Regions from separate parts of the Variovorax ureilyticus genome, predicted to be linked through region 2. Evidence: predicted binding sites of a transcription regulator. Region 2 holds the regulator's gene; each other region holds the start of a gene.

Region 1 (10,358 bases), on a different contig from region 2:
ACCGCACGCAGCGAGCCGGTCTTGAGCCCGAGTTCCACCCATTCGCGCACCGCTCGATCGAGCGATCCATGATGCAGCGCGATCTGCCCTGCCCACTCGGGCCGCGCATCGAGCAGCGCCTGATACCAGATCTCCGCCTGCGACCGCGTGTTGGTGAAGACGAGTGCGGTGCGGCTCGCGGCGATCTCGTCCGCCACCTGCGGGAGCATCGCGATGCCGAGGTGGCCTGCCCACGGGAAGCGATCGGCGCGTGGCGGCAGGAGCGAGTCGATGACCAGCGTCTTGGGCACCTCGCCCTGCACCAGCACGCCATCGCTGCCGGCGAGCAGCGTGCTCATCGCCTCTTCGAGATTCCCCACCGTCGCGGACATGCCCCAGACCTGCAAAGCCGCGTTCCAACGCCGCAATCGTGCGAGCGCGAGCTGGACCTGCACGCCCCGCTTGTTGCCCAGCAGTTCGTGCCATTCGTCGACGATCACCAGGCGAAGCGTCCCCAGCCTGTCCTTTGCATCGGGGCGCGACAACATCAGCGACACGCTCTCGGGCGTGGTGACCAGAACCGTGGGCAGCCGCCGGTCCTGCGCAGCGCGCTCGGACGACGAAGTGTCGCCGCTGCGCGCGGCCGCGCTCCAGGCTCGCACCGACGGCGCAAGCGCCTCCAGCGACTGCTGGATCGAGCGCAGGGTGTCGGCCGCGAGCGCACGCATCGGTGTGATCCAGAGCACGCGGAGGGGCGCGGGTTTCGTCGTCGGCTCAGCCCCGTGCGGATCGGCCAGCGCGAGGAGCGCGCCCAGCCACACGGCGTAGGTCTTGCCCGCACCGGTCGTTGCATGCAGCAGGCCGGAATGCCCGTCGCCGATCGCCTGCCATACCGCGCGCTGGAAGGCGAACGGCTGCCAGCCGAGCGACGCGAACCAGCGCTCGACGGCTTCCTCGATGCCCCGTGCAGCACGATTGCTCATGGGCGGGACGTTAGTGCAGAACGGCTGCGCAACGCCGCGCGCAGCGGCTCCGACCGGTGTAGGCGGAGAGCGCCACCTGCGTCGCCCGAGGCTGGCTGAGCTGTGGCGACCTCTCCTGCGGGGCGGGGCCAGCCACGGATCGATCCGGCAGAGACGCCCGCCGTGGCGCGCGCCTGCTGCCGCAGGCCAGTTCAACGTGAAGCGTTCGGCGGCGGCTTCGAAGCGCTGCGCTTGCGCGGGGTGGTGGCCTGCCTGGCTTCGCCCCGGGTCCGCTGCTGCACCTGTCCGCAATGGGTCTCCTGGCCCGGGCCGGTCTCGATCAGTGGAATGAGGGGCGCGAGCGGGCCGACCAGGGACAGTGCCGCCACCGCAGCGCCGCGCACGACGAGCGGTCCCTTCCTGAGCTGGTAGTCGGGATGGGAGAAGGTCCCGTACAGGCGCACCGGCGTTCGCAGCGAGAGCAGGCCCACGTGCTTGGGCTTGGGCGCCACGGTGAAGTCGAAACGCTCGTCCGCGAAGTCGAACCACCCGTCGCCCAGCACCTGCGTCTGCTCGGTGTCGATCACGAAGAGGCTCGATTGGCCGCGCCCGTTCTTCACGTCGAACACCGCGCCGCCGCAGTTGATGCCGATGTCCTTGTCGCCGCCCACCAGCAGCGTGATCACCTTGCCCATGTTCAGGCCGCTGGCGGCGTCGAGCAGATTGGAGACGCGGCCGTTGACCACCGTCGTGGCGATGCGCCCGTTGGATCTGGCAGCCGCGTCGGCAATGGAGTTGCCCTCCCCCGAAAGACGCAGCGTGGCGCCGACGCGGCCGGCGCCCTTGGCGATCACGCTGTCCTTCGGCACGAACTGGCCCAGCCGGATGCCCTGCAGATCGATCGCCACGTCCGCCTTGATGATGGGCTGGCGCGCGTCCAGCGTGGCCTGGCCCGCGAGGGTGCCGCCGGCGAATCCGAAATCGACAGGCGCGAGCTTCATCACCGCGTCGTTCAGGTGCAGCGAGGCCTTCAGGCTCTCCAGCGGCAGGCCCTTGGGCACCTTCAGGCGGGTGGCGTGCAGCTCGACTTCGGCGTCGATCTTTTGCAGGCGGCTGACCTCGAAGGAGCCGGCGGGCAGCAGGTGGTCGGGGTCGATCGTCTTCTGCTTGGCGCTGGCGGTGGGGCGGTCCCGTGTCTGCGCTTGGGTGAGTTTGGGCTTGCCGCCGGTCTCCCGCGTCTCGATGCCGATCAGCGGGCCCAGGTCGGCGAGGTCGAGGTAATTGCTGTGCAGGTCGGCCTGCAGCAGCGGACGGGGCTTCTGGTCGATATAGGCGCCCTTGCCGAAGACATCGGTGGACCCGATGCGACCGCGCAGGTCGTCCATGGTGTAGCGGTTGCCCTCGAGGACCAGGTGCCCCTCGAGGCGGTAGGGCGGCGAAGCCGGCAGCGGCAGGAGCAGGAACGGGTAGAGGTTGGCCAGCGTCTTGCCCTCGATGCGCAGCTGCGTGTCGATCCCGCTGATGCGTGCGGCATCGGCGATGGTGCCCTCCACCCACAGCCTGGTGGTGCCCGCATGCAGTTCGCCCTGGATCGGGAACGGAACGCCCGACTCCTGGAAGCTCAGCACCTCACCCGTCAGCGCCGTGCCGTCGAACCTGGCGCCGTGGTAGTTGCCGGTGAACTTGTATCGGGTCGAGTACCGGTCGTTGGCCGGTGCGGCGTCGGCGCTCTTCACCTTCTCCTGCCTGGCTGGATCGAAGGTCGCGGCTTCCACGTCCAGGTCGAAGGGCTCGCCATGGTCGATATAGCGCAGCCGGCCGTGGTCCACCGACAAGGTGCTGATGCGCAGCTTGCTGGGCGACGTGTCCGAAGGATCCGAGAGGATCCAGTTCCTGCGGTCGTCGGGCAGGCGCTCGAAGAGCAGTTCGGGCCGCGTGAGCGCCACCCGCGGCACAAGGATCTTCTCGGGCAGATCGCGCAGCGAGACGGAGAACTCCAGCTGCTCGACCTTGGCCATCGGCTGGTCTTCCCTGGACCAGTCCGCGTTGCCGAAGCGCACGCCGCGCATGCGGATGGTGGGCGCGAGGCCGAGCCGCACGTGGAGGTCGTCCATCCGGAACTCGCGACGGGTCTTTTGCGAGATGTAGCGCTCGATAGGCGGACGCACCCAGTTCCAGTCGAACAGCAGCACCACCAGCACGAGCAGGATCAGCAGGCCCGCGAAAGCGGAGCCGATCGGATGGCGTCGCAGCAGTGTGGCAGTGGGCAACGAGATGGGCCGGTCCATGGCGTGATCGCGGTTCGGAAGAAACAGCGCAGTGCTCAGGATGCCGGCGCGACGCGCGGCTGTCCATCCGGCACGAAGCCCGAGGCGTGGTCGCAGAGCTAGCGCTTGTGCACATGCACGACGCCGGTCATGAACGGATGCACGGTGCAGAAGTAGGCGTAGTCGCCCTCTTTCGGAAACGCGGCCTCGTACTGGTCGTCTGTATCGAGCGCCTTCGAGCCGATGACCTTCTCCTGCCCCTGCGCACTGGCCACGGTGTGCGGCACCTCGTCGTGGTTGATCCAGCGCACTCTGGCGCCAGGCGCGATCGTGATCTCCCGGGGTCCGAAGGCGAACTTGCTGACGTCCACGGTCGTGACGGCGTCGGCGGCTGCGCTGGCCGACAGGCCCGCCGCGACGCACGCGATCAGCGCGATCCCCGCGCCCCAGAGTTTCAGGTGGCTTCGATGGAACATGGCACGCACCTCCTCAGCCTTCGAGCGGCCGGTCGACCATGGCCAGTTCGTGCTTGCCGCGGACCACGCTGACCTGCCGCGTGCCGAGCAGCTTGCCGAGCTCGCCTGCGGGAACCTTCATGGGGCCGGGCTCGCCGATTCCCTCCTGGCCCGGCGTGGGCAGCGGATAGGCCAGCGACATCGCCGTGTGCATCGCGACGGTGCCTTCCACCTTCTGCAGCACCTGGTGGATGTGCCCGTTGAGGACCGTGACCGATCCGTAGGGACGCAGCATCGAAATCAGCTGGGCGGAATCGGCGGTGCCCCAGCCCCAGGGCTCCCAGACCGTCCAGAGCGGGATGTGGGCCATCACCACGAGCGGCGTCGAGCGCGAGACGCCGGAGAGATCGCGCTTGACCCAGGCCAGTTGCTCGTCGCCCAGACCGGCCAGCATGCCGGCCTTGAAGTTGAGCGTGTTGGTCAGCCCGATGAAGTGCACGCCGCCCTGGTCGAAGCTGTACCAGGCCCGGCCCTTGCCGTCGTGGTCGAAGAACTTCAGATAGCCATTGACCCCGTCGTCGATCGTGTCGTGCTCGCCCGGCACCGTGTGCACGCGGTCGACGCGGATCTCCGTGAGGATCTCCCTCGCACTGCCGAACTCCTCGGGTTTGGACAGATGACTGACATCGCCCGTATGCACGACGAACGCCGGCGCCTGGGGCAGGGCATTGATCTCTGCGATCGCATGGCGCAGGCTGCCGACGACATCGGGGTTGGCTTCCTTGCGAAAGCCGATGTGGGTGTCGCTGATCTGGACGAAAGTCAGCGCATCGGGTGAAGCCGCTGTCGGCGTACCGGCACCCGTCGCGCCGAGGGCGCGCGGTATGCCGCCGCTCACGGTCCAGACGATGGCCGCGCCGCTCCATGCGGACAGGCACCTGAGGGCTTCGCGACGGCCGGGAACGTGCGTGTTCATCTGCTTGCTCCTTTCAACGGATCGAAGGCCGTTGCAAGCTGCAGTACGCAAGCAGTCCCCTATTTATTCCCGCTTTCCGATGCGTGAATGCGTGGATGCGTCGATGTGCCTCTATCGGCCGCGGCGCGCAGCCTTCAGGACATCGGCGATCAGGAATGCGAGCTCCAGGCTTTGCGACCCATTGAGCCGCGGGTCGCAAGCGCTCTGGTAGCGACGGGCGAGTTCCTCGTCCGTGAGTTCCTGCGCACCGCCGCGGCATTCGGTGACGTCCTGGCCCGTCATCTCGAAATGCAGACCGCCGGGATAGGTGCCCGCAGCCTGATGCGCGTCGAAGAAGCCCCGAACCTCCTGCAGGATGCGGTCGAAGTCCCGCGTCTTGTAACCCGAGGACGAGGTGACCGTGTTCCCATGCATGGGATCGCAGCACCACACCGGATGGCGCCCGGCGCGCTCGACGGCACGCAGCAGCGGCGGCAAGGCGTCGCGGACCTTGTCCGCGCCCATGCGTGAGATCAGCACCATCCGGCCGGGCTGGTTGTCCGGATCGAGCCGGTCCAGCAGCCCCAGGACATCCGATGCCTTCGCCGTGGGCCCCAGCTTGACGCCGATGGCATTCCCGACGCCGCGCAGGTACTCGACGTGCGCACCCTCCAGGGCGCGCGTGCGCTCTCCCAGCCACAGCATGTGCGCCGAAGCGCCGAACCAACGGCCGTCCTGCTCGTCGAGCCGGGTCAGCGCTTGCTCATAGTGCAGGTGCAGCGCTTCATGCGAGGTGTAGAACTCGACCGCGTGCAACTGCGGCGCCCTGGCGGCGTCGAAGCCGCAGGCCTCCATGAACGCGAGCGACTCGGCAATGCGATCGGCCAGTTCCTCGAATCGCTCGCCCTGGGGGCTCTTTCGCACGAAATCGGTCGTCCAGCGGTGCACCTGATGCAGATCGGCGAACCCGCCCTGCGCCAGCGCGCGGAGCAGATTGAGGGTCGCAGCAGAGTGCGAATAGGCCGTCAGCAGTCGGGCAGGATCGGCTTGCCGCGCCCGCGCACTGAATTCGCTGGCGTTGACGATGTCGCCCCTGTACGAAGGCAGGCTGACGCCATCGATCGTTTCCGTGTCCGACGATCGCGGCTTGGCGAACTGCCCGGCGATGCGCCCGACCTTGATCACCGGCACCGAGGCGGCATACGTCAGCACCACCGCCATCTGCAGGATGACCCGGAAGGTCGACTCCACCGGCACCTGACCGAACTCTTCGAAGCTCTCCGCGCAATCCCCGCCCTGCAGCAGAAAGGCCTCGCCGCGGGAAGCGGCGGCCAGGCGCGCCTTCAACTGCGAAATCTCGCCCGGGAAGATGAGCGGCGGCAGCTTCGCAAGGCGGGCCTCGACGCCGGCGAGGACATCGGCGTCGTCATACACCGGCAGCTGCTGCGCTGCGCGCGATCTCCATGATGTCGGTTCCCACGGATTCATGGTCGCTCCCCTTGAGGTGGGTTCTGGCGGCGGACCTGCACGGTCTGCCGACTGCGTCGGAGACAAGACTATCAGGGTGCATTCGCCGATGCACGCCTACTGCATCCGAGAAGTCATTGCCTTGATCCAGATCCAAGAACGAGGCGGCGGATGCGCCTAGAGTCGGTCCACGCTCCTGAAAGATCGCGGAGGTTTCACATGACAAGCCAGATCGCGCAATGGCATGCCGAACACGGCAATTTCTCCCTGCTTCTCAGCATTCTTGAAGAACAGGTCGCCCGGTTTCGCGACGGGGAGAGTCCGGACTACCACCTGATGCTCGAAATCGTCTCCTACCTGCGGGAGTTCGGAGACTGCTATCACCATCCGCGCGAAGACGCCGCGTTCGACATCCTCGCGGCGCACGATCCGCAAATGCGACTGCCGATCAACCGCCTGCTGCAGGAGCATCGCGTCATCGCGGTGGCCGGCGAAGAACTGGTCGCGCGCCTGAACCAGGTCATCAGCGATGCCTACGTCCTGCGCGCGAGCGTGGAAGCGGCGGCGGCGCTCTACCTCGCCTACTACCGGCACCACATTGCCACGGAAGAAAGACTGGTCCTCCCACGCGCCCGGCTGCTGCTGAGTGCGCAGGACTGGGACGCCGTCGCGCGTGCCGCTCCGTCGTACCCGGATCCCCTGTTCGGAAGTTCGCCCACGGCAGCCTACCTGAGGCTGGCCAGGCTGACGGCAGAGCGGACCACGGCGCAGGCGCGACAGGAAGACGTGGCCGCGCCCTGACCGGCGAGGCGCGCTGCCCCAGAACTTCCGAGGTGTCCCGGACCCGGAAGAAGAACACAATGGGCGCCCCCGGACCCGCCGATCGGAGGCCATCCCATGTCGATCCAGACCGCGCTCACCCAGCGACTGGGCATCCGCAACCCCGTCCTGCTGGCCCCCATGGATGTCGTCGCCGATGCGAGGCTCACCTCGGCCGTGAGTGCCGCCGGCGGGCTCGGAATCCTCGGCGGCGGCTACGGCGATGCGGAATGGCTGACGCGCGAGATCGCGCGGCTCAAGGAAACGCAGGTCCGGTTCGGCATCGGCTTCATCACATGGAGCCTCGCGAAGCAGCCCCACCTGCTCGATCTTGCGCTGGAGAGCGCGCCCGCGGCGATCATGCTGTCCTTCGGCGATGCGGCGCCCTTTGCCGAACCGGTCAAGCGGTCGGGCGCCGCGCTGATCTGCCAGGTGCAGACGCTCGACATGGCGCGCAAAGCGGTGTCCGTCGGCGCGGACATCCTCGTGGCCCAGGGCACCGAGGCCGGCGGGCACGGTGCCTCGCGCGCCACCCTGACGCTGGTGCCGGAACTCGTCGATGCGATCGGCCCGGATGTGCCCGTGGTCGCCGCTGGCGGCATCGCCGACGGCCGAGGACTCGCCGCGGCGCTGATGCTCGGCGCGTCGGGGGTGCTGATGGGCACGCGCTTCTATGCCACGAAGGAGGCGGCCGTTGCCGCCGAAGCCAAGGCGCGCGTCCAGCGCGCGACCGGCGACGAGACCGCGCGGGGCCTGGTCTTCGACATCGTGCGCAAGCGGGTGTGGCCCGTACCTTTCACGGGGCGCTGCCTGCGCAATGCGCTTGTCGAGCGTTGGACGGGACGCGAACTCGAACTCGTGCGCCACGCCGATGAAGAGCACGCGAAGTTCCTCGCGGCCCGCGAGGCCGGGGACTTCGACATCGCCGCCGTGATCGCCGGCGAGGCCGCCGGACTCGTGCGCGACATTCCCTCTGCCCGCGAAGTGGTCGAGCGCGTCAGCCGGGATGCCGAGGCGCTGCTCGACGGCGCGAGCCAGCGCCTCCGGGCCTGATTCGCGAAAAAGGCGCGGACGGACGGGCTGGCTTCGTTGTTATCTTTGGTATTACATTCCCGACACACCGAGCTTCCCCTTCCACCCACAACTTCTTCGGGGGTGTCATGAGAATTCAGTCCAATTCGCGCGCCCCGCACGCCGCGCAAATGCCGTTCAGCAAGGATCCAGCAGAGGTCAGGGACCGGTACGACTGGACGCTCAGTTCCCTGGAACAGGAATACCCGGTCATCGATCCCGACTCGAGCGAATACGACGAGGCGTTGATGTTCGACGTGTATCGCCGGCTGAAGCGGCTCGTGTGGAGTGGCATCCCGCCCGCTCGTGCCCTGGAACTCGCGGCCTCCGAGGTGCTGCGGCCGTTCTCGCACTGATTGATCCGCGCCCGCGCGTGATCTGCGCCCGCGCGGAGACGATCTAGGGTAAACCCTGATGATTAGGGGTTTACCCTATATAATGGACGCCTCACCAAAGGAAAGTCCACATGATCAACGCCATCCTCTGCCTTGTCGCCGTCTTCGGAGTCGCCGCTTTCGGGCTTGCAAAGCTCGGAATCAAGGAAGTCGCGGAACGCGGTTGAGCCCGCTGCCGCAACCTGCGGCAGTGCCCAGAGATCAGCATACGGTCCCCTGCATCGTCAGGACGGATCGCCCCTCCGACACACGCATCCGCTACGCGCGAGCCTTCGCTGCGTGTCGTCGGTTCCGAACGGCACTCGCCAGTTCGTCCAGCACCGGAACGGTCTGCCTGAAGCTGATGCAGGCATCCGTGATCGAGACGCCCCGCTTGAGCGCCACGCCGGGAACCAGATCCTGCCGGCCCTCCTCGAGGTTGCTTTCGATCATCACGCCGGTGATGCGTCCGTCACCCGCAGAAATCTGCTCAGCCACATCGTGAGCCACCGCGATCTGCCGGTGGTGCTGCTTGCTGCTGTTGGCATGCGACACGTCGATCATGACCTGCTCCCTGAGGCCACTCGCGCGCAGCGCTTCGCAGTTCGCGGCCACGTCCGCGGCTGAATAGTTCGGCGTCTTGCCGCCGCGCAGGATCACGTGGCAGTCGTCGTTGCCGCGGGTCTCGAAGATCGCGGCCATCCCCATCTTCGTCATCCCCATGAAGGCATGCGGCGCCAGCGCGGCGAGGATCGCATCGGCCGCGACCTTGATGCTGCCGTCGGTGCCGTTTTTGAAGCCGACCGGGCAACTGAGTCCGGACGCCAGTTGGCGATGGCTCTGGCTCTCGGTGGTCCGGGCGCCGATGGCACCCCATGCGATGAGATCGGCGATGAACTGCGGACTTAGAAGGTCGAGGAACTCGGTGCCCGCAGGAAGCCCCAGCAGCGTCAACTCGAGAAGCAGGCGACGCGCGCGCTCCAGGCCCTCGTTGATGGCGAAGCTGCCATCCAGGTGCGGATCGTTGATGTAGCCCTTCCAACCCACGGTCGTGCGCGGCTTCTCGAAGTAGGTCCGCATGACGATCAGCAGGTCGTCCTCGACGCGGTCCGCTTCCTTCTTCAGCAGGTGGGCGTATTCGATCGCCTGGTCGTGGTCGTGGATCGAACAGGGTCCGACCACGACGATCAGCCGGTCGTCGCGGCCATGCAGGACATCGGCGATCGACGAGCGCGCCGCTTCCACCAGGGCGAGGGTGTCGTCCCGAACGGGAACCCTCTCCTGCAGCAGCGCAGGCGTCATCAGCGGGCGGACCGCGCCGATGCGCACGTCGTCGATGCGGGTCGTGTCGATGGTGCTGTCGCGGGAGCCGATCTCGGCGTCGTGGAGGGGGTCGTCGAGCTTCGTCATGTCTTTCGGGTGAAGTAGCCCCGCATTTTCCCTCACGGACCGCTCGCGACATCGTTCAGGCGCTGGCTCAATCTGAAGCACATTGCTCCGCGAAGGCACACGCCCTGGCGCGACGCTGGCACACGCGAATGGCGTCGCCGAACTCGAAATCGTTGCGCGACAAGGACTTGCGTCCTCGGCCACCCCCTTGGCACGCACTGGCCCGCCGATTGCGAAGTGCTCCATGCGATTCCTTCCTCAACCTCAACGGAGATGAACCCATGGACATGGCTGAAATGCGCAACCTCGGCATTGCGAACCCCTTCAAGAAGCAGTACGGCAACTACATCGGCGGCGAGTGGGTCGCGCCGATCGACGGGCAGTACTTCGACAACCTGACCCCGGTCACCGGCAACGCCTTCACGAGCATCCCGCGCTCCAACGCGAAGGACATCGAGGCCGCGCTGGACGCCGCGCACAAGGCCAAGGCCGCATGGGGGCGCACCTCGCCGACCGAGCGCGCCAACATCCTGCTGAAGATCGCCGACCGCATGGAGCAGAACCTGCAGACGCTGGCGGTGGCCGAGACGCTCGACAACGGCAAGCCGCTGCGCGAGACG
Region 2 (10,358 bases):
GTTCCGCGCGGAGACGCTGCGCTACGGCCACTACTCGGTGGCGGGCGAATTCGTGTACGACCATCCCTTCCAGTGGGGTAGCAAGCGCACCGGCCCGGACCTGCATCGCGTGGGCGGCCGCTACAGCGATGAGTGGCACCGCATCCACCTGAACAACCCGCGCGACGTGGTGCCCGAATCGAACATGCCCGCGTACCCGTGGCTCGACAAGACGCAGGTCACGCCGTCCGAGGCCGCGGACCACATGCGCGCGCTGCGCCGCGTGGGTGTGCCGTTCACCGACGAGCAGATCGCCGCCGCGCCGGGCGAGGTCAAGGGCAAGACGGAGTTGGATGCGCTGGTGGCGTATCTGCAATCGCTGGGCCTTGCGCTCAAGTGAAGGAGCACACGATGGACATCACCACCCTGCGCATCGTGGCCACGCTGGCTTCTTTCGCGACCTTCATCGGCATCCTCGTGTGGGCCTATTCGCGCCGCCGCGCCGCAGCCTTCGAGGCGGCGGCCCGCTTGCCCTTCGAGCAGGACTGACACCATGAGCGATTTCATTCACGATTTCTGGTCGCACTACGTCGCGATCGCCACCCTCGCAAGCATCCTCGCGTGCCTGCTGCTGCTGTGGATCACCGCGCGCGCCAAGACGCCCGCCAGCGAAGACAACACCACCGGCCACGTCTGGGACGAGGACCTGCGCGAGATGAACAACCCGATGCCGCGCTGGTGGATGGGCCTGTTCGTGCTGACCATCGTGTTCGGGCTCGGCTACCTTTTCGTCTTCCCGGGGCTCGGCAGCTACAAGGGACGGCTCGAATGGAGCACCGACGGCGAATACACCAAGGACCTCGCGAAGGCCAACCGCGAACTCGAGCCGGTCTATGCCGCCTACACCGCACTGCCGGTGGAGAAGGTGGCGACTGATCCCGGGGCGATGGCGATCGGCGAGCGCCTCTTCCTCAACAACTGTGCACAGTGCCATGGCTCCGATGCGCGCGGCGGCAAGGGCTTCCCGAACCTCACCGACAACGACTGGCTGCACGGCGGCTCGCCCGAAAAGATCAAGGAGTCGATCACGCGAGGGCGCATCGGCGTGATGCCGCCGATGGCCGAGGCGGTCGGCACGCCGGAGGACGTGAAGAACCTCGCCAACTACGTGCTGAGTCTTTCCGGCAGTCCGCACGACTCGGTGCGCGCCGGGCTGGGCAAGAGCAAGTTCACCGTCTGCGCGTCCTGCCATGGCATCGGCGGCGTCGGCAACACGGCAGTCGGCGCGCCCAATCTATCGGACCGGATCTGGCTGCACGGTTACGGCCTGGACGCGATCATTCAGATGATCAACACGGGCAAGACCAATCAGATGCCGGCGCAGCAGGGCCGCCTGACGGAGGCGCAGATCCATGTGCTGACCGGGTACGTGTGGGGCTTGTCGAACGCCAAGACCCCCGGTGCCGGCGCACCCTGAGGGTGAGGGGTCGCGACGTGACGGACTCCGCGCCGAGACCGCGCCGCGTGATTCCGATCGCGGCGGCCGAGAAGAACGTGGGCCTCTACCAGGCCCACAAGAAGGTCTACCCGCGCTCGATCGACGGCGTGTTCGCGCGATGGCGCTGGGTGATGGTGTTCGTCACCCAACTCGTGTTCTACGGCATGCCGTGGCTCGAATGGGGGCAGCGGCAGGCGGTGCTCTTCGACCTGGCCTCGCGGCGCTTCTACATCTTCGGGCTGGTGCTGTACCCGCAGGACCTGATCTACCTGACCGGGCTGCTGGTCATCTCGGCGTTGTCGCTGTTCCTCTTCACTGCAGTGGCCGGTCGGCTGTGGTGCGGCTACACCTGCCCGCAGACGGTCTACTCGGAGATGTTCCTGTGGATCGAGCAGAAGATCGAGGGCAACCGCACCGCGCGCATACGACTGGACGACAGTGACCTGTCGATCGAGAAGCTCGTCAAGAAGTGGTTCAAACACGTGGTGTGGCTGGGCATCGCCCTGTGGACCGGCTTCAGCTTCGTCGGTTATTTCACCCCGATCCGCGACCTGGGGATGGCCTTCCTGCAGACGCGCATGACCGGATGGGAAATCTTCTGGGTGCTGTTCTACGGCTTCGCGACCTATGGCAACGCGGGCTTCATGCGCGAGCAGGTCTGCATGTACATGTGCCCCTATGCGCGTTTCCAGAGCGCGATGTTCGACCGCGACACGCTGATCGTCAGTTACGACGCGGCGCGGGGCGAGCCTCGCGGCGTGCGGGCCAAAGGCACGGATGCGCGTGCGCAGGGCCAGGGCGACTGCATCGACTGCTCATTGTGCGTGCAGGTGTGCCCGACGGGCATCGACATCCGGCAGGGCTTGCAATACGAGTGCATTGGCTGCGGCCTGTGCGTGGATGCCTGCAACACGGTCATGGACAAACTCGCCTCGCCGCGCGGCCTGATCCGTTACGCCACGCAGAACAGCATGGCGGGCGGATGGTCATCGCGGCAGATCCTTCGGCGCGTGCTGCGTCCACGGGTGCTGATCTACAGCGGCATCCTGGTCGCGCTCTGCATCGGCCTGCTGGCCAGCCTGGTCATCCGCACGCCATTCAAGGTGGACGTGGTGCGCGACCGTGGCACGCTGGCGCGCATCGCCGAAGGCGGACGTATCGAGAACGTCTACCGCCTGCAGATCATGAATGCCACCGAAAAGACGCAGCACTATCGCATCGAGGCTCGTGGCCTCGACGGACTGCAGGCGTCGCCCGAGCAGCCTGTGGAGGTGGGGCCTGCGCAATCGCGCTGGGTGGCGGTTCGCCTGCAACTGCCATATGGCGGAGCGCAGCCGGGCTCGCATCCGGTCTATTTCGACGTGCGTGCGGCCGAAGGCGGCGCGCAGGTCTCGGAGAAGGCGACCTTCATGGTCCCCCGGTGATGCCGATCAAGGAGATGACGATGAGCGCAACGAACGATACGAAACAGGCGAACGAAGCGGCCCGGAGCGAACCCTGGTGGCGCTTCCCGTTGCTGTGGATGGTCCTGGCCGGTCCAGCGGTGGTGGTGGTCGCGAGTTTCGTGACCCTGTGGCTTGCCATGCGCTCGCCCGACCCCGTGATCGCGGAGGACTACTATCGGCAGGGTATCGAGATCAACAGGACGCTGGCCGACAAGAAGCTCATGCCGGCGCTCACCGGCCGCAACCACGCGGCAACCCCGGCAGATGACGTGCCAGCGCCAAAGCGCTGAAAATTGGAATCAGCAGGCCGCCGGCGTGATCAGCCGGCGAAGTCCCTCGGAGTCGACGATCCGCAGGTTGCGCTGCTGGACTTCGATGAGGCCGTCGTCCATGAACTTGGACAGGGTGCGGCTCACGGTCTCGAGCTTGAGCCCGAGGTAGCTGCCGATTTCCTCGCGCGTCATGCGCAGCACGAGCTCGGAGCGCGAGAACCCGCGTGCGTGCAGGCGCTGCGCGAGGTTCAGAAGGAAGGCCGCCAGGCGCTCTTCGGCCCGCATGCTCCCCAGCAGCATCATCACGCCGTGCTCGCGCACGATCTCGCGGCTCATGATCTGGTGCACGTGCCGCTGCAGCGCCGTGACCTCGCGGGACAGTTCTTCGATACGGTCGAAGGGCATCACGCAGACTTCGGAATCCTCCAGCGCCACCGCGTCGCAGGTGTGCTGGTCGTTGACGATGCCGTCGAGGCCGATGATCTCGCCGGCCATCTGGAAACCCGTCACCTGGTCGCGGCCGTCCTGGCTGGCCACCCGGGTCTTGAAGACGCCGGTGCGGATCGCGTAGAGCGAGGTGAACCGGTCGCCGTTCCGAAAGAGCATCTCGCGACGGCGGACCTTGCGACGCTTGGCCACGATGTCGTCGATACGCTGCAGTTCGGTGGGCTCGAGGCCGACCGGCATGCACAGCTCCCGCAGATTGCAACTGGAGCAGGCGACCTTGATGTTTTCGGTTTTCATTGATGTATGTCGAGTATGTGCCGATTCTGTAACGGGGCGTTGGCATGGGGCTTGATCCACATCAAGGATCCGGGGGCGGCCCGGCGGCATAGTGGTCCGCACACCGCCTCTGATCGCCTGCGATGAACTCTTCCCCTGCATTCGCGACCGCTTCGCATTCCCAGGAGCTGCCGTCGCCCGCCGTGCTGCGGCGCTTTGATGTCGCCGGCCCGCGTTATACCTCCTACCCGACGGCGGATCGATTCGTGGATGCCTTTACCGCCGACGACTACGTCCAGGCAGTGCATCAGCGCAACGCGACCGGGATGAACGGGCGGCCGCTGTCGCTGTACGTGCACCTGCCGTTCTGCGAGTCGCTCTGCTATTACTGTGCCTGCAACAAGATCGTCACCCGCCACAAGCACTGGGCGGCCGAATACATCGATTACCTCGAGCGGGAGGTGGCGCTGCAGGTCGCCGAACTGGGGCGCGGCGTGGTGGTCAGCCAGTTGCATCTGGGCGGCGGAACGCCGACCTTCCTTGACGACGAGGGGCTGAGAAGGCTGCTGGCGTTGCTCGGGCGCGAGTTCACGCTCTCGCCCGAGCGCGAGCAGTCCATCGAGATCGACCCGCGCACCGTGGACGGTGGACGCCTGGAACGGTTGGCCGAAATGGGCTTCAACCGGCTGAGCTTCGGTGTGCAGGACTTCGACCCCGACGTGCAGAAGGCGGTCCATCGCATCCAGCCTGCCAGGGAGGTCTTCGACCTGATGGGAAGCGCGCGGGCGCTCGGCTACCGCTCGATCAACATCGACCTCATCTACGGTTTGCCTAAGCAGAGCCGGGCCTCTTTCGACCGCACGCTGGCGCAGGTGTGCGACTTGCGGCCGGACCGGATCGCCCTCTATGCCTACGCGCACCTGCCGGAGCGTTTCAAGCCGCAGCGGCGCATTGCGGCAGAGGACCTCCCGGACGCGAAGACCAAGGTCGAGATGCTGTCGCGCGCGATTGCCGCTTTCACCGCCGCTGGCTATGTCTACATCGGCATGGACCATTTCGCGCTGCCGGACGACCCGCTCGCGATCGCCAAGCGGCAGGGCCGGCTGCACCGCAATTTCCAGGGCTACAGCACGCAGCCGGACTGCGACCTTGTGGCGCTGGGCGTGTCGGCCATCGGCCGCGTCGGCGCGACCTACAGCCAGAACGCCAAGACGCTCGAGGAGTACTACGACCTGCTCGAGCAGGGGCGTCTTCCGGTGGTGCGGGGCCTGGCGCTCACGCGCGACGACGTGCTTCGCCGCGCGGTCATCATGGCGATCATGTGCCAGGGGCATGTCGACTTCGAGGCCGTCAACCTCGCGCATCTGATCGACTTCAAGGACCATTTCGCGCCCGAACTCGCCGCGCTCGCGCCGCTGGCCGCGCAGGGGCTGGTGCGAATCAGGGACCATGACATCGAGGTGACACCGACCGGCTGGTTCTTCGTGCGCGCCGTGGCGATGGTCTTCGACCGCTATCTGCAGGCCGACCGCAACCGCACCCGCTTCTCCCGGATCGTCTGAACGATGCAGACGGCGCTACTCGGAACGGCGCTTCTGATGGGGCTCGCCGGCGGCCCGCACTGTGTCGCAATGTGTGGCGCGGCCTGCGCGGGCGTCATCCGGATCGTTCAAGCGCCGCAGGGCGGGGCTGCGTCGGTGGTCAGCGGCCTTCAGGGGCAGCGGGCGACGCTGGCGTTTCACGCCGGGCGCATCGCGAGCTACGCCGCGGCCGGTGCTGTCGCCGCCATGGCGGTGCAGGGCGTCGGGCTTGCGAGCGAGCACCTTGCGGCCTTGCGGCCGTTCTGGGTACTTTTGCACGTCGCAGCGCTGATGTGGGGCCTCTCCCTCGCGGTGCTCGGGCGCCAGCCGGTCTGGGCGCATCGCCTCGGAGGCGCGCTCCAGGCGCGGCTTCGGCCGCTGACGGGCCGGGCGGCCGGGGTGCTGGCGACCGGCGCGCTCTGGGTCGCCATGCCATGCGGCCTTCTCTATTCCGCCCTCATGCTGGCCGGGCTGGCCGAGGGACCCTTGCAAGGCGCGATCGCGATGGCTTGCTTCGCGGCCGGGAGCGGTCTCTCGCTCATCGCCGCGCCGTGGCTTTGGCAACACCTGAACACCGGCGCCGTCTTCGCGCGCAGGGAGTGGGGGAGCCGTCTTGCCGGCGCCTTGCTCGCCGCCGTGGCTTTTCACGCGCTGTGGTCCGATCTCGGCCGGCAGATCGATCAATGGTGCCGCTGAACGGGGTTCCCGAAACCGGCCGATCGCGCGCAAACTCGAATTCGAAAAGGAGTAAATGATGAAAATGAAAATGAAAATGAAAATGACATGCGCTGCGGCGCTCTGGCTGGCATTGTTGGGTACGGCATCGGCCGCCACCTGCGATGTGGAGATCGAAGGCAACGACGCGATGCAGTTCAACAAGAGCAGCATCGATGTGCCGCAGAGCTGCAAGCAGTTCACGGTGAAGCTCAAGCATGCCGGCAAGCTGCCCAAGTCGGCCATGGGTCACAACTGGGTGCTGACGACATCTGCCGATGCGCAGGCGGTGGCGACCGACGGCATTGCCGCCGGTCTCGACAAGAATTATCTGAAGCCCGGCGACGCACGGGTCATCGCCGCCTCGCCGATCGTCGGCGGCGGCGAGTCGACCTCGGTGACTTTCGACACCAGCAAACTCAAGGCCGACCAGAGCTACATGTACATCTGCTCGTTCCCGGGTCACTCGGCCTTGATGAAGGGCACGCTGAAGCTCGTCAAGTAAGCCGGCGGATGCGTGCCGCCGTGCACGCGTTTGATCTGCCTCAAGGTTGTGAAGCACTTGGCGTGCGAAGCTGCCAGCAACCACGGAGAGAGGCATGACACACGCCACCTTGCGAATCATTCGGGACGAACATTCGGCCCTTTCGGCCATGCTGCGGTCGATCGTCCTGTTGCTCGCGGAGCATCGCTCCAAGCGAACGCTGCCCGACTTCGCGGCGTTGCGCGCGATGCTGTTCTACGTCGACGAGTTCCCCGAGAAGCGGCACCATCGCAAGGAATCCGAGCTGCTGTTCCCGAAGCTGCGCGCGCGCACGCCGATCTCGCGCGAACTGCTCGACAGGCTGGACGACGATCACGCCCGCGGCGAACGCAGGATCCGCGAGGTGGAGCACGCGCTGCTCGCCTTCGAGATGATCGGCGAGCCGCGCCGACAGGCCTTCGAGCAGGCGGTCGAGCGCTACGTCGAGTTCTATCTGTCACACATGGCGTTGGAAGAACGGGAGATTCTTCCGCTTGCCGAGAAGGTGCTCACCAAGGACGACTGGGCACAGCTCGACGAGGCCTTTCTCGCCAATCGCGATCCGCTGACCGGCTGCGAACCCGAACCGGACTATGCGGCGCTCTTCAGGCGCATCGTCAACGCCGTGCCGGCGCCAATCGGGTTGGGCGCGCAGCGCTGAACCTCATTCTTCGTGACGGAAGGGACTGCGGTCCCCGAGGTGGTCTACGTAGTTCTGGATACCTGCGTCTTCGCGTTCGAGAAAGCGCTCCACCGCATCCGCGAATGCCGGATGGGCCAGCCAGTGGGCGCTGGTGGTCTTGACCGGCATCAGGGCGCGGGCCATCTTGTGTTCGCCCTGCGCGCCGCCTTCGAGGCGTCGCACGCCATGCTCGATGCACCACCGCAGCGGTTGGTAGTAACAGGCCTCGAAGTGCAGGCAGTCCACGCGTTCGAGCGCGCCCCAGTAGCGCCCGTAGGCCAGCAGCGGATGGTCGGACGCGTTGTCTCCGGCCAGACCCGCCGATAGCGCGATCAGGCTCGACGCGATCGGCTTGCCTTCGCGCTCCGCAATGAAGAGCAGCCACGCCTCCGGCATCGTCGCCGCCATGCGATGGAAGAAATCGCGGTTCAGGTAGGGCGGATTTCCGTGCTCGCGATAGGTGCGGGCGTAGCAGCGATAGAAGAAATCCCAGTCCGCATTGGAGATGTCCGCGCCGCGCGACCAGCGGAAGCTCACGCCCGCGTCGCGGACCTTGCGGCGCTCCTGCCGGATCTTCTTGCGCTTGTCGTGCGAGAGGTTCGCGAGGAAGGCGTCAAAATCGCGCCAGCCCTCGTTGGTCCAGTGGAACTGGACCGTATGGCGAAGCATCAGCCCGGCGTCGGCGCAGGCCGCGATGTCGTCGTCGGCGCCGAAGAGCAGGTGCAGCGAGGACACCTGCGTCTGCTCGCACCACGCGACCAGTGCGCGCAGAAGCAGCGCACGGCTGAGCGCATCGCGCGCGAGGACGCGGGCGCCGGGCACCGGCGTGAAGGGAACGGCGACGACCGCCTTGGGATAGTAATGCAGCCCATGCTGCTCATAGGCGTTGGCCCAGGCCCAATCGAAGACGTACTCGCCATATGAATGGTCCTTGACGTAGAGCGGGCACGCGGCCATGAGCACATCGTCCTGCCACAGCGTGATGAAGTGCGGCGCCCAACCGGTGCGAGGCGATGCGCTGCCGCTCGCGTCCAATGCGTCCAGGTAGGCGTGGCGCATGAAGGGCGAGGGTGCCGCCTGCCGGGCGAGCAGGCCGTCCCAGGCGGCAGCGTCGATCTCGGCGACCGAACGGTGGATGCGGACGAACGGTTCGCTCACGGGAGTCCCATCAGTTCCTTCGGGCGCCGAGCGTCTCGGCCACGTAGATGCCGCCGAGCACGAGGGCCAGTGCGGCCGCGTGATACAGCGACAGCGGCTCGCCAAGGATGAGCACCGCGAGCAGCGGCCCGAAGATCGGCACCAGATTGAGAAACACGCCGGCCCGCGCGGGGCCGATCAGCCCGACGGCGTGGATGAAGGTGATCTGTGACACGAAGGAGGGCAGGAGGCCGATGAAGACGATCAGCGCGAGACCCTTGAGGGTCGGCATGAAGAACTGGCCCATCGCGATCTCTGCCGCGACCAGTGGCAGCGAGACCACGCAGGCCACGGTGGCGGTCGCGGCAAAGAACACGATCGCCGGCACGGCCGGCCGGTGACGCAGGCCCAATGCGTAGCCGGCGTACAGCAGGCAGGCCACGATCATCCAGACGTCGCCGATGTTGAAGCCCAGGCTCGCGAGCAGCGCCAGATCGCCGCGCGAGGCCACGACGCCGATGCCGGCGACCGTCATCACGACGCCGATGATCTGCAGGCTGCGAATTCTCGCGCCGAGAAAGAGAAAGCAGCCGACAAGCACCAGCACCGGAATGGTGCCCTGGATGATCGCAATGTTGATGGCGGTCGTGTGGTGTGCCGCCGCATAGAAGAGCGCGTTGAATCCGGTGAAGCCCAGCGTACCCATCAGCGCAATGGCGCGCCACGACGGCAGCAGCGTTCGCCAGTGCGCTGCGATCTCGCGCCGCGATGTGAAGCCGAGCGCCACACAGCAGACGATCCAGCGCGAAAAGGTGAGCATCATCGGCGAGACCTCGCCGACCGCAAGCCGCGCGGCGACCGCATTGGCGCCCCAGATCAGCGTGGTGAAGACCAGCAGGACGTAGGCCTGGCCTTGCGGGCTCGGGATGACCGAGTCGAAGAAATTGGCAAAGGGGGAACCGGTGCGCATGGCTGGGTGAGGGTAACAGCCCATGCGATCACGCGTGGCTTGAGGGTTGCGCGGCGGAGGCGAGAAACGCGGATGACATAATCGTTCGGCCGTTCCCCGCTTTGAATGAAAGACCGTATGAAGCAAATCACAGCCATCCTCAAACCGTTCAAGCTCGATGATGTGCGCGAGGCCTTGGCCGAGGTGGGCGTCACCGGGCTCACCGTGACCGAAGTGAAGGGCTTCGGCCGCCAGAAGGGGCACACCGAGCTTTATAGGGGCGCCGAATACGTCGTGGATTTTCTGCCGAAGATGAAGGTCGAGGTCGTGGTCAACGAGAACGACGTCGATCGCTGCGTCGACGCGATCGTCAGTGCGGCGCGTACCGGCAAGATCGGTGACGGCAAGATTTTCGTGACGAATGTCGAGCGGGTCGTTCGTATCCGCACCGGCGAGGAAGACGAAGCGGCGGTATAAGCTCGCCCCCAGGCTGCGCGCACTTCGTGTCGCTTCGCCAACCCCCTTCCGGGGGCAGCACCGGTGGACCGGCGGAGTCGGGTCCACGGTGCTTCCCGCATCTTGTGCGGGTCTGATTTATAGGACTTCGGCGAGCTTGTCGCCTCGGGGGTGGCGGCCGGCTTCTTCGACGAGGGCTTCGAGCAAGGCCGGGGCATCGTTGTCGGAGCGCACGAGATCCATCTGCCATTCGCCCATGAAGCCTTCGCGCACGCTGTGCGCCAGGAAGCCGAGCAGGGCGTCGTAGTAGCCGCCTGCGTTCAGGATGCCGACCGGCTTGTCGTGATAGCCGAGTTGGCGCCAGGTCCAGATTTCGAACAATTCCTCCAGGGTGCCGATG
Region 3 (10,358 bases), on a different contig from region 2:
GGAAGGACCCGGCCGTTCGGGAGCTGGTCCGCGTGACGCGCATGGGGCCCGAAGAATACGCGGTCGAGGACATCGCCGACATCCGCGTGTCGCCGCTCGATGTCGACAGGATCCGGATCCGGGCACGCGACGATGCGCGCCGGGCGCCGGGGGCAACGTTGCAGCAGGGCATTGCACACGCTTGCGAGCGCTTCGCAAACGTCGACGCCGCCGATCTCGAACCGTTGCTGGCCCGGATCGGCGACGCCCGCGTGGTGTTGCTCGGCGAGGCGACACACGGTAGTTCCGAGTTCTACCGCATGCGGGCGCGCATCTCGCGCGCTCTCATCGAGCGCAAGAACTTCCGCTTCGTCGCCATCGAAGGGGATTGGCCCGACACCGCACGGATCGACCGCTATGTGCGCCACGGCCCGCATCGCCCGTCGACGTGGACCGCCTTCGCGCGCTTTCCGGTCTGGATGTGGCGCAACGAGGAGGTTCGTGCGTTCGTCGAGTGGCTGCGCGGACACAACGCCACGCTCGCGGAGCGCGACCGGGTGGCCTTCCATGGACTCGATCTCTACAGCCTCTACAACTCGATTCATGCAGTGGTCGGCTACCTGGATGACGTAGACCCGCCGACCGCCAGCATCGCGCGTCGGCGCTATGGCTGCCTCACGCCATGGCAATCCGACCCGGCCAACTACGGCTATGCCGCGCTCAATGCGCAGTACCACAGCTGCGAGCACGAAGTGGTCTCGATGCTCGGCGAACTGCTGCGCAAACAGCAGCACTATGCCGAGCGCGATGGGGAGCGCTTCCTCGACGCGGCGCAGAACGCGCGCCTGGTGGCCAACGCCGAACGCTACTACCGAACCATGTACTACGGATCGCGCGCATCCTGGAACCTGAGGGACAGCCACATGTTCGACACGCTGAAGATGCTGCTCGCCCATCACGGACCCGACAGCAAGGCCATCGTCTGGGCACACAACTCGCACGTCGGCGATGCGCGAGCGACGGAAATGTCGCACCGAGGGGAACACAACATCGGCCAGCTCTGCCGGGTCGAGTTCGGCTGCGGCGCCTGTCTCGTCGGTTTCGGCACCCACGGCGGCACTGTCGCCGCGGCCTCCGATTGGGACGGTCCGATGGAGGTCAAGACGATCCGCCCTTCGCTCCCGGGCAGCTACGAAAGACTGTTTCACGAGACTGCGGTTGCGAATTTCGTCCTTCCGCTGCGCAGCCCTGTGCCGGGCGAGGTGCTCGCGGACCTGTCGACTGGGCGGCTCGAGCGAGCGATCGGCGTGCTCTACCGACCCGCGACGGAATTGCAGAGCCATTACTTCCAGGCCCTCTTGCCGCGCCAGTTCGACGAATACATCTGGTTCGACCAGACAAGCGCGGTGACGCCGCTGCCGACGGGAACCATCGAGGGGTTTCCCGAAACCTATCCCTTCGGCGTTTGATGGGGCATGCCATGACAGAACCGATCTCGATGTCCATCGGTCGCCACCGTCTCGAAGGAGAGCTTTCTCTGCCGAATTCGCCCCGCGGCATTGTCGTGTTCGCGCACGGCAGTGGAAGCAGCAGGCGCAGCCGGCGCAACCTCCAGGTGGCAGGCGCGCTTCAGAACCGCGGATTGGGCACGCTGCTGTTCGACCTGCTCACGCCGCAGGAAGCAGAGGTCCGCGCCAACGTCTTCGACATTCCCCTCCTGTCGCAGCGCGTGCTGGAGGCACTGGACGCTCTGGCTTCGAGTCCGGCCGCACAACAGCCCGTCGGCTTGTTCGGTGCCAGCACCGGCGCCGCTGCAGCGCTGGTCGCCGCGGCCCGGCGGCCGCAGGCGGTGCAAGCCGTCGTCTCCCGCGGAGGACGTCCGGACGTCGCCATCGAAGAACTCGGCAAGGTCCGTGCTGCGACGCTGCTGATCGTGGGCGGCGAGGACCGCGAGGTCCTCGCGATGAACCGGACCGCGCTCCAGGCGCTGCACTGCGTGAAGCGCCTGGAGATCGTTCCGCGCGCCACCCATCTCTTCGAAGAGGCTGGCGCGCTGCAGACCGTGGCCGGCTTGGCGTGCGCGTGGTTCGTCGAGTATCTCGGGCCCGCCTCGGCACTCGGAACCGCTCCGGGCACGGCATTCGGGCGATAGCTCGCCAGTCCCTTCAGGTTGAGCTTGACGCGGGGATTCGTTGGAAAAGTCCGCGATCGCGGACCGCATTCGTCAATTCAGTGGGCGTGCAACTCGTTGCCGGTCACGCTGCCGCTCGCAGCTTCGATACGCCTCGTTGCGCGAACCTCTTCCCGTACGCGACGCATCAGATAGGTCCCTCCGCTCAGATGCCCCAGCGTCAGCAGGATTCCGATCGAGATGAACGCCGGATCCTGCTGAAGCCCCGCGTTTGCGTCCAGCAGTGCCAAGCACAGCGCCAGAAGGATGAACAGCCAGGCGATTGAAGCAACGATCGCGTGAACATAGATCCAAAGGGTCTTCATGGCAGTCCTTGCAGCTTTCAGGAGGTCAACGATACGGGCCACCATCGAAAAAACGTTGACGCCGCGCAAGAGGTTCGAATCGCCGCGCATGCAGCGACGCCTTGACCAGATCGTCGGCGGCCCCCGTGGAAGGCTCGCCGAAGGTCCATGATGGTCATGACAGCCCGAAACATGCTGGTCCTCGTTCCCGGCCCTTTCCATGAAGACGCGTCGAGGTGCCGCATCGCGCTCCCGCTCCCCAAGGCCTCGACATTTGTCAGCATCCGCTGCAGTTGATGCCTCCATCACGGCAAGACGTGCCGCTCCAGCTTTTGAAAGACGGTGCGGGTCTGCCCTTCTCGCTGGATCGTGCGGACCTCCATGCTGAACCGGCAGCGCTCGCCGGTTGGCATGAGAACGGTGAGGTCGTCGATCTCCGCGGCCGCTGCCATGCGGTGTCGCGCATAGTGCTCGCCGTACCGGCGCGGCGGCAGGCGCTCTGCAATCAACGCCGCGACGGCCGCGGCACCGCGCACGTCGCCGAAAGACGACGCCGTCGACCACACCCCATCCGGAGCGAAAAACGAAGCCGCTCCCTTCGCGTCCCGACGGTCGACGGCGTCGAGAAACCGCATCAGCAGCGATCGCCGGGAGTGTCTTGCCGCATAGCTCGTGTGGAGAAGGTGTCGCGCGGCCGGCGAATTCGGCGCCTGCAGTTCGGTCGCGTACAGCTGTTGCACGGCTTCGTTCTCGAACGAGCGGCGGCGCGGCGCGTTTTGGTCGATGGCGTAAATGGCGTGCATGCGCTTTTCCAGAATGTGCGGATCCAAAGACTTGGGCTCTCCACCGCCGCCCAGGCAGCCTCCCACGCAGGCCATCACTTCGATGGCGACGTACTCGTCGCGCCAGGTTGCTGTCTGCAACAGGCGCTGCGCTGCCGCGATGCCGTTACAGACGGCCACGCGGCCGATGCCGTCAATCTCCGCCGTCTTGATGCCTTCGTTCACGCCGCGCAGCTCCTGCCACTCGATCGGCGGCGAATGGTCGGCGCCGATCAGGTGAGATATTGCGCGCGCGATGGCTTCCATGACCCCGCCCGACGCCCCGAAGATCTGGCCGGCCCCGGTGCTCTCCCCGAGCGGATCGTCGAAGCTGCCGTCTTCCGGCAACGCACCAAACGCGATCCCGCGCGCCCGGATCATGCGGGCCAGCTCGCGTGTGGTGAGCACATGGTCGATATCGTCCGACATGCCCGGCCGCACCGCCTCATCTTTCTTGGCGGTGCACGGCATCACGCTCACGACATAGGGCTCGTCGCTTCCCTCGGCGAACGCGGGCCCGAGCGTGCCGGCAAAGGGGCCCCGTTTGGTGAGCGCCCCGTGCATCTGCTGCGGCGATTTGCTCGTGCTCAAGTGCGCCAGCAACTCGGGCCGTTGGATCTCGACCCAGTTCACCCAGGCCGGACAACACGAGGTGAAGAGCGGCAAGCTCCTCTTCCCGCCGACCCGTGACAAGAGTTCCGTGCCCTCCTCCATGATGGTCAGGTCCGCACCGAAATTACTGTCGAACACGTAGTCGAAACCGAGCTGCCGCAAGGCATTGATCATCCGGCCCGTGCTCACTGTGCCGGGCTTCAGGCCAAACTCTTCGCTGATGGCGACGCGTGTGGCCGGCGCCACTTGCACGGCGCAGACCCGTCGCCGTGCATCCAGCGTATGCAGGACCTCGTGCCAATGCGGTGTCTCGATCAACGCGCCCACCGGGCACACCAGTGTGCATTGCCCGCAGGAGATGCACGCGGTTTCCGCGAGCGGTTGATCGAAGACGGTCACCGGCAAGCGGTCCGGCCCCCGCCCGGCAAAACCGATCACGTGCTGTTGCTGTCCCGGATCACCGCAGGCATCGGCACACAAGCCGCATTCCACACACTTGGCCAGATCGCGCCAGATGCTCGGCGAGGTGTGATCGACCAGGCCATGCTCGGGATGCTCGGCCGACCCCAGGGGAAGGCGCGGCCAGCGCTCCTGCCACTGGTTTTCGTTGACCAGGTCCTGCAGCTGGCATGAGCCATTGACTTCGCAACGGATGCAGTCGTTCGGATGGCGGGCCAGCAGCCATTCCGCATTGGCCCGGGAAGAGTCTCGCAGCGCCCGACAGTCGGTCTCCACCACATCACCGTCGTTGGCCCGAGTGACGCAGGCCGGCTGGGGATGAGCCTGCCCTTGTACTTCCACGAGACACATGCGGCATACGGCATGGGGCGGCAAACGCGGGTGGTAGCACAGCGTGGCGATGTGGACGCCCGCGGCCCGGGCGGCGTCGAGCAAGGTCACGCCATTGTTCAGCTCGACCGACCGTCCGTTCACTGTGAGCTTGACCATTCCACCCTCCCAAGAAGCGCAAGCTAGACCAATGCCCGGCTGTGAAACTTGCGCAAGGTCAAGCCGTCGCGCGGCCGCCAGTCAAGAGCACGAACTTCGTTGGCACGCAAGAACGCCGGATTGACGCGGATCAGCTGATTCGCTTGATGCGCATCAAGCCTCGCCGGACGTCGAGATGTGAAATCTTGCTGTGAGCGAACCCAGCCACAACAAGGCCCAGTAAGGTCCAGCCATGTATCACCGAATCCTCGTTCCCATCGACGGCAGCAAGACTGCGGCGCTAGGCCTGCAGGAAGCCATCCGCTTGGCCGCGGAACAGAAAGCCGGCTTGCACCTCCTCCATGTGATCGACGACTTTCCGATGCTCGTGGAGTTGGCGAATGTCGTTGCCTACAACAACGTGATTCACTCCCTGCGCGAATATGGCGAGAAGCTGCTCTCCGACGCACAGGCGCTGGCAGCCAGGTCGGGCGTGAAGGCGGAGCCGGCCCTGCGCGAGGTGACCGGAAGCCGCGTCGCCGCGATCGTGCTCGCCGAAGCGAAGGCCACCGGCTGCGACCTGATCGTGATGGGAACGCATGGGCGCCGGGGCGTCAGCCGCCTGACGCTGGGCAGCGATGCCGAACTGGTCGTGCGCGCCAGCCCGGTGCCGGTCCTGCTGGTGCGGCATCCCGGCGAAGAACCGGCTTAGCCGCGGCGTGAGCGCCCCCGATCCTTCTTCCGCCTGGTGGCTCGATCCCGCCCCGGCGGCGACGCAGGGGCTGTCCCGGTCGCAGGCAGAAGATCGGCTGGAGCACAACGGCCCCAACACGCTGGAGGCGGGGGACCAGCCTCCCCTCGCGCTGCAGTTCCTCGCGCGCTTTCGCCACCCGCTCGTGCTGGTGCTGCTGGCCGCCAGCGCCGTCTGCACGCAGTGAACGGCGGCAGTTCTCCTCACGCAAGAACCAGCGGACTTGAGCGGCGTCAAGTTCGCCCGGCGCGACCGGCGTAGCGTTGCCACGTGGTCTCTCTTCATGCCTTGCGATATGCAGCCCGGCCTCGCACTCGACACTCATCCGGCCAGGGTCGTTGCGGATCTCTGGGCCCTCTGCGAGCAACAGCCACGGAGCAGCGTATGAAGATGCTGATCATGCCGAGTGAACTGCGCCGTCGCCTTTCGAGCCAGAACGCCATGGCCATCAATGCGAAGGGGCAAGAGGTCCTTTACGGCCTGACTTTGTCGGAGTCGCGATTCATGGTCGACTGTTGCGGAAGAAGCGCGAACGATATGTCCGAAGAGGAGCGAGATCGCTACGCCGATCTTGTCCTGAAGCATGAACATGCCCGCATGAGAAGCGCATCCGCAAACAGCGGAATCGCCAAGGATGAGCAGTGCCTGGGATAGCGATCGCCCCGCGAGCGCGTGGACCGGTCTCGATCAAGACGCGGAAAGGACCCACGATGAAAGGCGCGCGATGGGCGATGCAGGCGGTCGCGGGTTCTTGCTCGGAGCCATCGCTTTTTGACAAAGGAGTTCTCCATGACAAACCCCAAGATTCCTTCCGAAGACGACCCTGCGCAGCTTCCTGTCGAGCCGGAGTTTCCGACCGACACCGAGCAGGGCAATCCGCATTCGGACGAGGCCAAACCCGGCGCGGACGAGAATGCCGCTGGCTTCGTGAAAGAAAAACTCTAGGGTGCATGGTCGACGTGCCCCCCGGCTACCCCCAAGCATTTCCGCTGACTTTTCAATCAATGCGGCATCACCGCGGCGCCGGTCGTCGCGGTGATGTGAAACCAGGCTAAGACGGCATCGAAAGCGTGTGGAAATCAACGCGACAGGTAGCCGATCAGTCCCGCCAAGGTGTGCAGACGCGGCGTGTCCGCTTCGGGGATCGCGCTGCCAGTGCGCTCGCTCAGGCCGATCACGAAATTCATGAAGTCCATGGAGTCGAGGTCCAGCGCTGCGCGCAGGTCCTCATCCTCGCGCAGGGTGGCGAGGTCCGCTTCGGGCGCGATGCCGGCCAGCACTTCGGCGGCGAGTGCGCGGGCTTGCGTGGCGTTCATGGGTTGCTCCTTGCCAGCGCCGCCGGATCCTGCAGCGCCGCATCCAGACGATCGAGGAAACGCGCACCAAGGTGGCCGTCGCTCGCGCGATGGTCAGCCGCCAGGCTGGCCTGCAAGACGGGCCGTACGACCAATTGGCCATCCGCCACCCAGGGCCGCATGGCGATGCGTCCAAAGCCGACCAGCGCCAGTTGTGGCGGGTAGATGACGCCCAGCACACTGTCGGCCCCGCGCTCGCCCAGGCTTGTCACTGTCACGGTCGGATCGCTCAACTCCGAGCTGCGCAGGTGGCCGCTGCGAGCGCGCTGCACGAGGTCGCGCAACGCCTCCATCAGGACAGGCAGGCTGGCCCGATCCGCATCGTGCAGCGCCGGCGCGACCAGGCCGCCGCCCCGCAAAGAGATGGCCCACCCTGCGTGTACGGATTGCGCGAGCTGCGCCGCGCCGTCGCGCCAGAAGCCGTTCAACGCCGGCACCTCGCGCAGCGCGAGAGCCGTGGCCTTGAGCAACAGCACCGCCGCCAGCAGGCGCTCGGCGGGCGCACGCTCTTCGTTGTACGCCGTGAGCCACTGCTGCGAGGCGCCGAAATCGATCGCCTGCGTCAGGTAGTAGTGAGGTATCTCGCGCTTGGAGCGACCCATCGCAGTGGCGATGGCAGCGCGCATCTGCGCCGGATCGAACCCGGCCGCCTCGCGCGGTGCAGCCTGCGGGGGGCGCAACTGCGGCGCCCGCTCCACGTCGGCGAGTTCGATCACGCCATCGGGCCCGCTGCCGGCCAGCGCCGCCAGGTCGACCCCGAGTTCCTGCGCGCGCCGCCGCGCGGCCGGACTCGCGCGCACGCGGGTCGCCGGCGGCGCGGGTGCCTTGGCGGCTGCACCCGGCGCTTCGTCCTGCCCGCGCACGTGTGCAAGCACGGCGCCCACCGGCAGCTCCGTGCCGAGCGGCACGAGATCCTCCAGCACGCCGTCGAGGAAGATCTCGACGTCGATCGCGCCCTTCTGGGTCTCCACCACCGCGACGACATCTCCCGGTCTTACATGCGCGCCGGCCGGCACGCACCACTGGACGAGCCGCCCCATCTCCATGTCGGCACCGAGGGCGGGCATGCGAAATTCCTGCACGCTCAAACCTTCACCAGCAGGCCGCGCACGACATCGATCACCTGCTGTACCTGCGGCAGCGCCGCTTCCTCCAGGTGCGCAGCGTAGGGCACCGGCACCTCCCGGCTGCAGACGCGGCGGATCGGCGCGTCGAGTTCATAGAAGCGGCCTTCGGTCAGGCGCGCGGCCAACTCCGCGGATATCGAGCCACTGCGCCATCCCTCGTCCACGATCACGCAGCGGTGCGTGCGCGCGACCGAAGCGGCGACGGTCTCGTCATCGAGCGGCCGCAGCACGCGCAAGTCGATGACCTCGGCCTCCACGCCCTCCTGCGCGAGGCGCTGGGCGGCCGCCAGTGACTTCTGCAGTCCGGCGCCATAGGAAGCGATGGTGACGTCGCGCCCCGGACGCCGCACCCGGGCGCGCGACAGGTCCACGCGATCGATCCCGAGCTCCACCTCGTCTTCCATCGCGTACAGGCCGATGTGCTCGAACAGCAGCACCGGGTTGGGATCGGCGAGCGCCGCGGCCAGCATGAAGCGGGCATCCTGCACGGTGCCCGGTGCCGCCACCTTGAGTCCCGGGATGTGTGCGTACCAGCCCTCGAAGCTGTGCGAATGCTGTGCCGCCAGTTGGCGCCCGGCGCCGGTTGCCATCCGGATCACCAGCGGAATGGCAAATTGCCCTCCAGACATGTGCGGGATGCTGGCAGCGTTGTTGACGATCTGATCGAGGGCCAGCAGGCTGAAGTTGCAGGTCATGATCTCCACGATGGGCCTCAGTCCGGCCAGAGCGGCGCCGACGCCCATGCCGACGAATCCGTTCTCCGCCAATGGCGTGTCGACGATGCGCTGCGGCCCGAACTCCTCCAGCAAGCCCTTGGTGACGGCGTAGCAGCCGCCGTACTTGCCTACGTCCTCGCCCATCAGGAAGACGCGCGGGTCGGCCTGCAACGCTTCGCGCAGGGCCTGTCGGCAAGCCTCCCGATATGTCATGCGGTCCGGCGCACTCATGCGAGGCTCCCTGTGCGCTCCTGCGGCACGCTGTCCATCGTGACGAAGCGCTCCAGATCCGCCAGCGGCTCGAGCGTGCCCGCCTCGGCGAAGGCGACCGCGGCCGCCAGTTCCAGGTCCACGGCCTGTTCGATCTGCGCCACCTGTGTCGCCGACGCATGGTGGTTCTCGAGCATCCAGCGACGCAGGCGCTCGATGGGGTCGCGCTGCCTCCAGTTGTCCACTTCCTGTCGCGAGCGATAGGACTGCGCATCGAACATGGAGTGGGCGCGGAAGCGATACGTGCGGCATTCCATGAAATAGGGCCCTTGGCCAGAGCGGGCATGCGCCACGGCCCCGGCGGCGGCTGCCTCGACCGCCACCGGGTCCATGCCATCGACGGTGGCAGCTTGCATGCGGTAGGCCTCTGCCTTGCGGGAGACAGCCGTTTGGGCTTCGGCGTCGGCCAGCGGCATTCCCATCGCATACAGGTTGTTCTCGCACACGAACACAAGCGGCAGCCGCCAGAGCGACGCCATGTTCATGGTCTCGTGAAAGGCGCCCTCGGTCACGGCGCCTTCGCCGAAGAAGCACGCCGTGACCGCATCCCGACCCAGGCGAAGGTCCGCCAGCGCGATGCCTGCCGCGACCGGCAGGCCGCCGCCGACAATGGCATTGCCGCCGAAGAATCGAAGCTCGGCATCGAAGATGTGCATGGAGCCGCCACGCCCCAGGCAGCAGCCCTCGCGCTTGCCGAGCATCTCCGCCATGAGACGGTCCATGGGAACGCCGCGCGCGAGCGCCTGGCCATGCTCGCGATAGGTGGCGACGACCGCGTCTTTGCGCTGCAGCGCCGACATCACGCCGACAGCCACCGCTTCCTCGCCATCGTAGAGATGCAGGAAGCCGCGGATCTGCTGCGCCTGATACAGCTCCACGCACTTCGCCTCGAACCGGCGGATGCGCAGCATCTCGCGATACAGGCGATGCAGATCCTCACTGTTCAGGTGCAGCTTGGGAGTCATGCCGCGTCTTCTTCGAGGGTGGAAAGGTCGCCTTCGGGCAGCCCCAGCTCGCGTGCCTTGAGGAGCCGGCGCATGATCTTGCCGCTGCGTGTGCGCGGCAGGCCGGTGCGGAAGTCGATCTCCTTGGGCGCGACCGCGGCGCCCAGGCGCGTGCGCGCATGGCCCAACAGCTCCCGGCGCAGCGCCTCGCCTGCATCCCAGCCGGGCTTGAGCGCCACGAAGGCCTTCACCGTTTCGCCCGCCACCGGGTCCGGCTTGCCGATCACACCGGCTTCCGCCACGGCCGGATGCTCCAGCAAGGCGCTTTCCACTTCGAACGGGCCGATCAGGTGGCCCGCGGACTTGATGACGTCGTCGCCG

Evidence for each region. The regulator FNR, encoded in region 2, switches genes on or off when oxygen is low (the NO sensors DNR and NnrR bind a similar motif). The targets are predictions, from matches to a motif close to TTGATNNNNATCAA.
Region 1: a site for FNR is predicted at 6,228-6,241, ahead of WKW77_RS27325 (hemerythrin domain-containing protein). Genes of this name have one in related genera too.
Region 3: a site for FNR is predicted at 4,979-4,992, ahead of WKW77_RS07000 (universal stress protein). Genes of this name have one in related genera too.

The regions. Positions count from the first base shown of each region.
Region 1 covers NZ_JBBKZU010000015.1:30,979-41,336, reverse strand. Annotated here, with positions in the region: gene WKW77_RS27350 (ligase-associated DNA damage response DEXH box helicase) at 1-962, opposite strand, end outside; gene WKW77_RS27345 (AsmA family protein) at 1,154-3,229, opposite strand; gene WKW77_RS27340 (plastocyanin/azurin family copper-binding protein) at 3,328-3,684, opposite strand; gene WKW77_RS27335 (metallophosphoesterase family protein) at 3,698-4,639, opposite strand; gene WKW77_RS27330 (class II 3-deoxy-7-phosphoheptulonate synthase) at 4,751-6,106, opposite strand; gene WKW77_RS27325 (hemerythrin domain-containing protein) at 6,305-6,886, shown strand; gene WKW77_RS27320 (NAD(P)H-dependent flavin oxidoreductase) at 6,983-7,957, shown strand; gene WKW77_RS27315 (hypothetical protein) at 8,065-8,331, shown strand; gene WKW77_RS27310 (3-deoxy-7-phosphoheptulonate synthase) at 8,629-9,759, opposite strand; gene adh (aldehyde dehydrogenase) at 10,020-10,358, shown strand, end outside.
Region 2 covers NZ_JBBKZU010000001.1:32,965-43,322, forward strand. Annotated here, with positions in the region: gene ccoO (cytochrome-c oxidase, cbb3-type subunit II) at 1-379, shown strand, start outside; gene WKW77_RS00170 (CcoQ/FixQ family Cbb3-type cytochrome c oxidase assembly chaperone) at 391-528, shown strand; gene ccoP (cytochrome-c oxidase, cbb3-type subunit III) at 533-1,456, shown strand; gene ccoG (cytochrome c oxidase accessory protein CcoG) at 1,474-2,901, shown strand; gene WKW77_RS00185 (FixH family protein) at 2,922-3,212, shown strand; gene fnr (fumarate/nitrate reduction transcriptional regulator Fnr) at 3,222-3,938, opposite strand; gene hemN (oxygen-independent coproporphyrinogen III oxidase) at 4,061-5,479, shown strand; gene WKW77_RS00200 (sulfite exporter TauE/SafE family protein) at 5,483-6,193, shown strand; gene azu (azurin) at 6,270-6,716, shown strand; gene WKW77_RS00210 (hemerythrin domain-containing protein) at 6,811-7,395, shown strand; gene WKW77_RS00215 (GNAT family N-acetyltransferase) at 7,399-8,574, opposite strand; gene WKW77_RS00220 (DMT family transporter) at 8,585-9,523, opposite strand; gene WKW77_RS00225 (P-II family nitrogen regulator) at 9,641-9,979, shown strand; gene WKW77_RS00230 (LOG family protein) at 10,097-10,358, opposite strand, start outside.
Region 3 covers NZ_JBBKZU010000002.1:545,331-555,688, reverse strand. Annotated here, with positions in the region: gene WKW77_RS07020 (erythromycin esterase family protein) at 1-1,448, shown strand, start outside; gene WKW77_RS07015 (dienelactone hydrolase family protein) at 1,460-2,131, shown strand; gene WKW77_RS07010 (hypothetical protein) at 2,209-2,565, opposite strand; gene WKW77_RS07005 ([FeFe] hydrogenase, group A) at 2,760-4,835, opposite strand; gene WKW77_RS07000 (universal stress protein) at 5,068-5,526, shown strand; gene WKW77_RS06995 (cation-transporting P-type ATPase) at 5,534-5,752, shown strand; gene WKW77_RS06990 (hypothetical protein) at 5,950-6,219, shown strand; gene WKW77_RS06985 (hypothetical protein) at 6,355-6,510, shown strand; gene WKW77_RS06980 (acyl carrier protein) at 6,645-6,881, opposite strand; gene WKW77_RS06975 (dihydrolipoamide acetyltransferase family protein) at 6,878-7,987, opposite strand; gene WKW77_RS06970 (alpha-ketoacid dehydrogenase subunit beta) at 8,005-8,994, opposite strand; gene pdhA (pyruvate dehydrogenase (acetyl-transferring) E1 component subunit alpha) at 8,991-9,998, opposite strand; gene acsA (acetate--CoA ligase) at 9,995-10,358, opposite strand, start outside.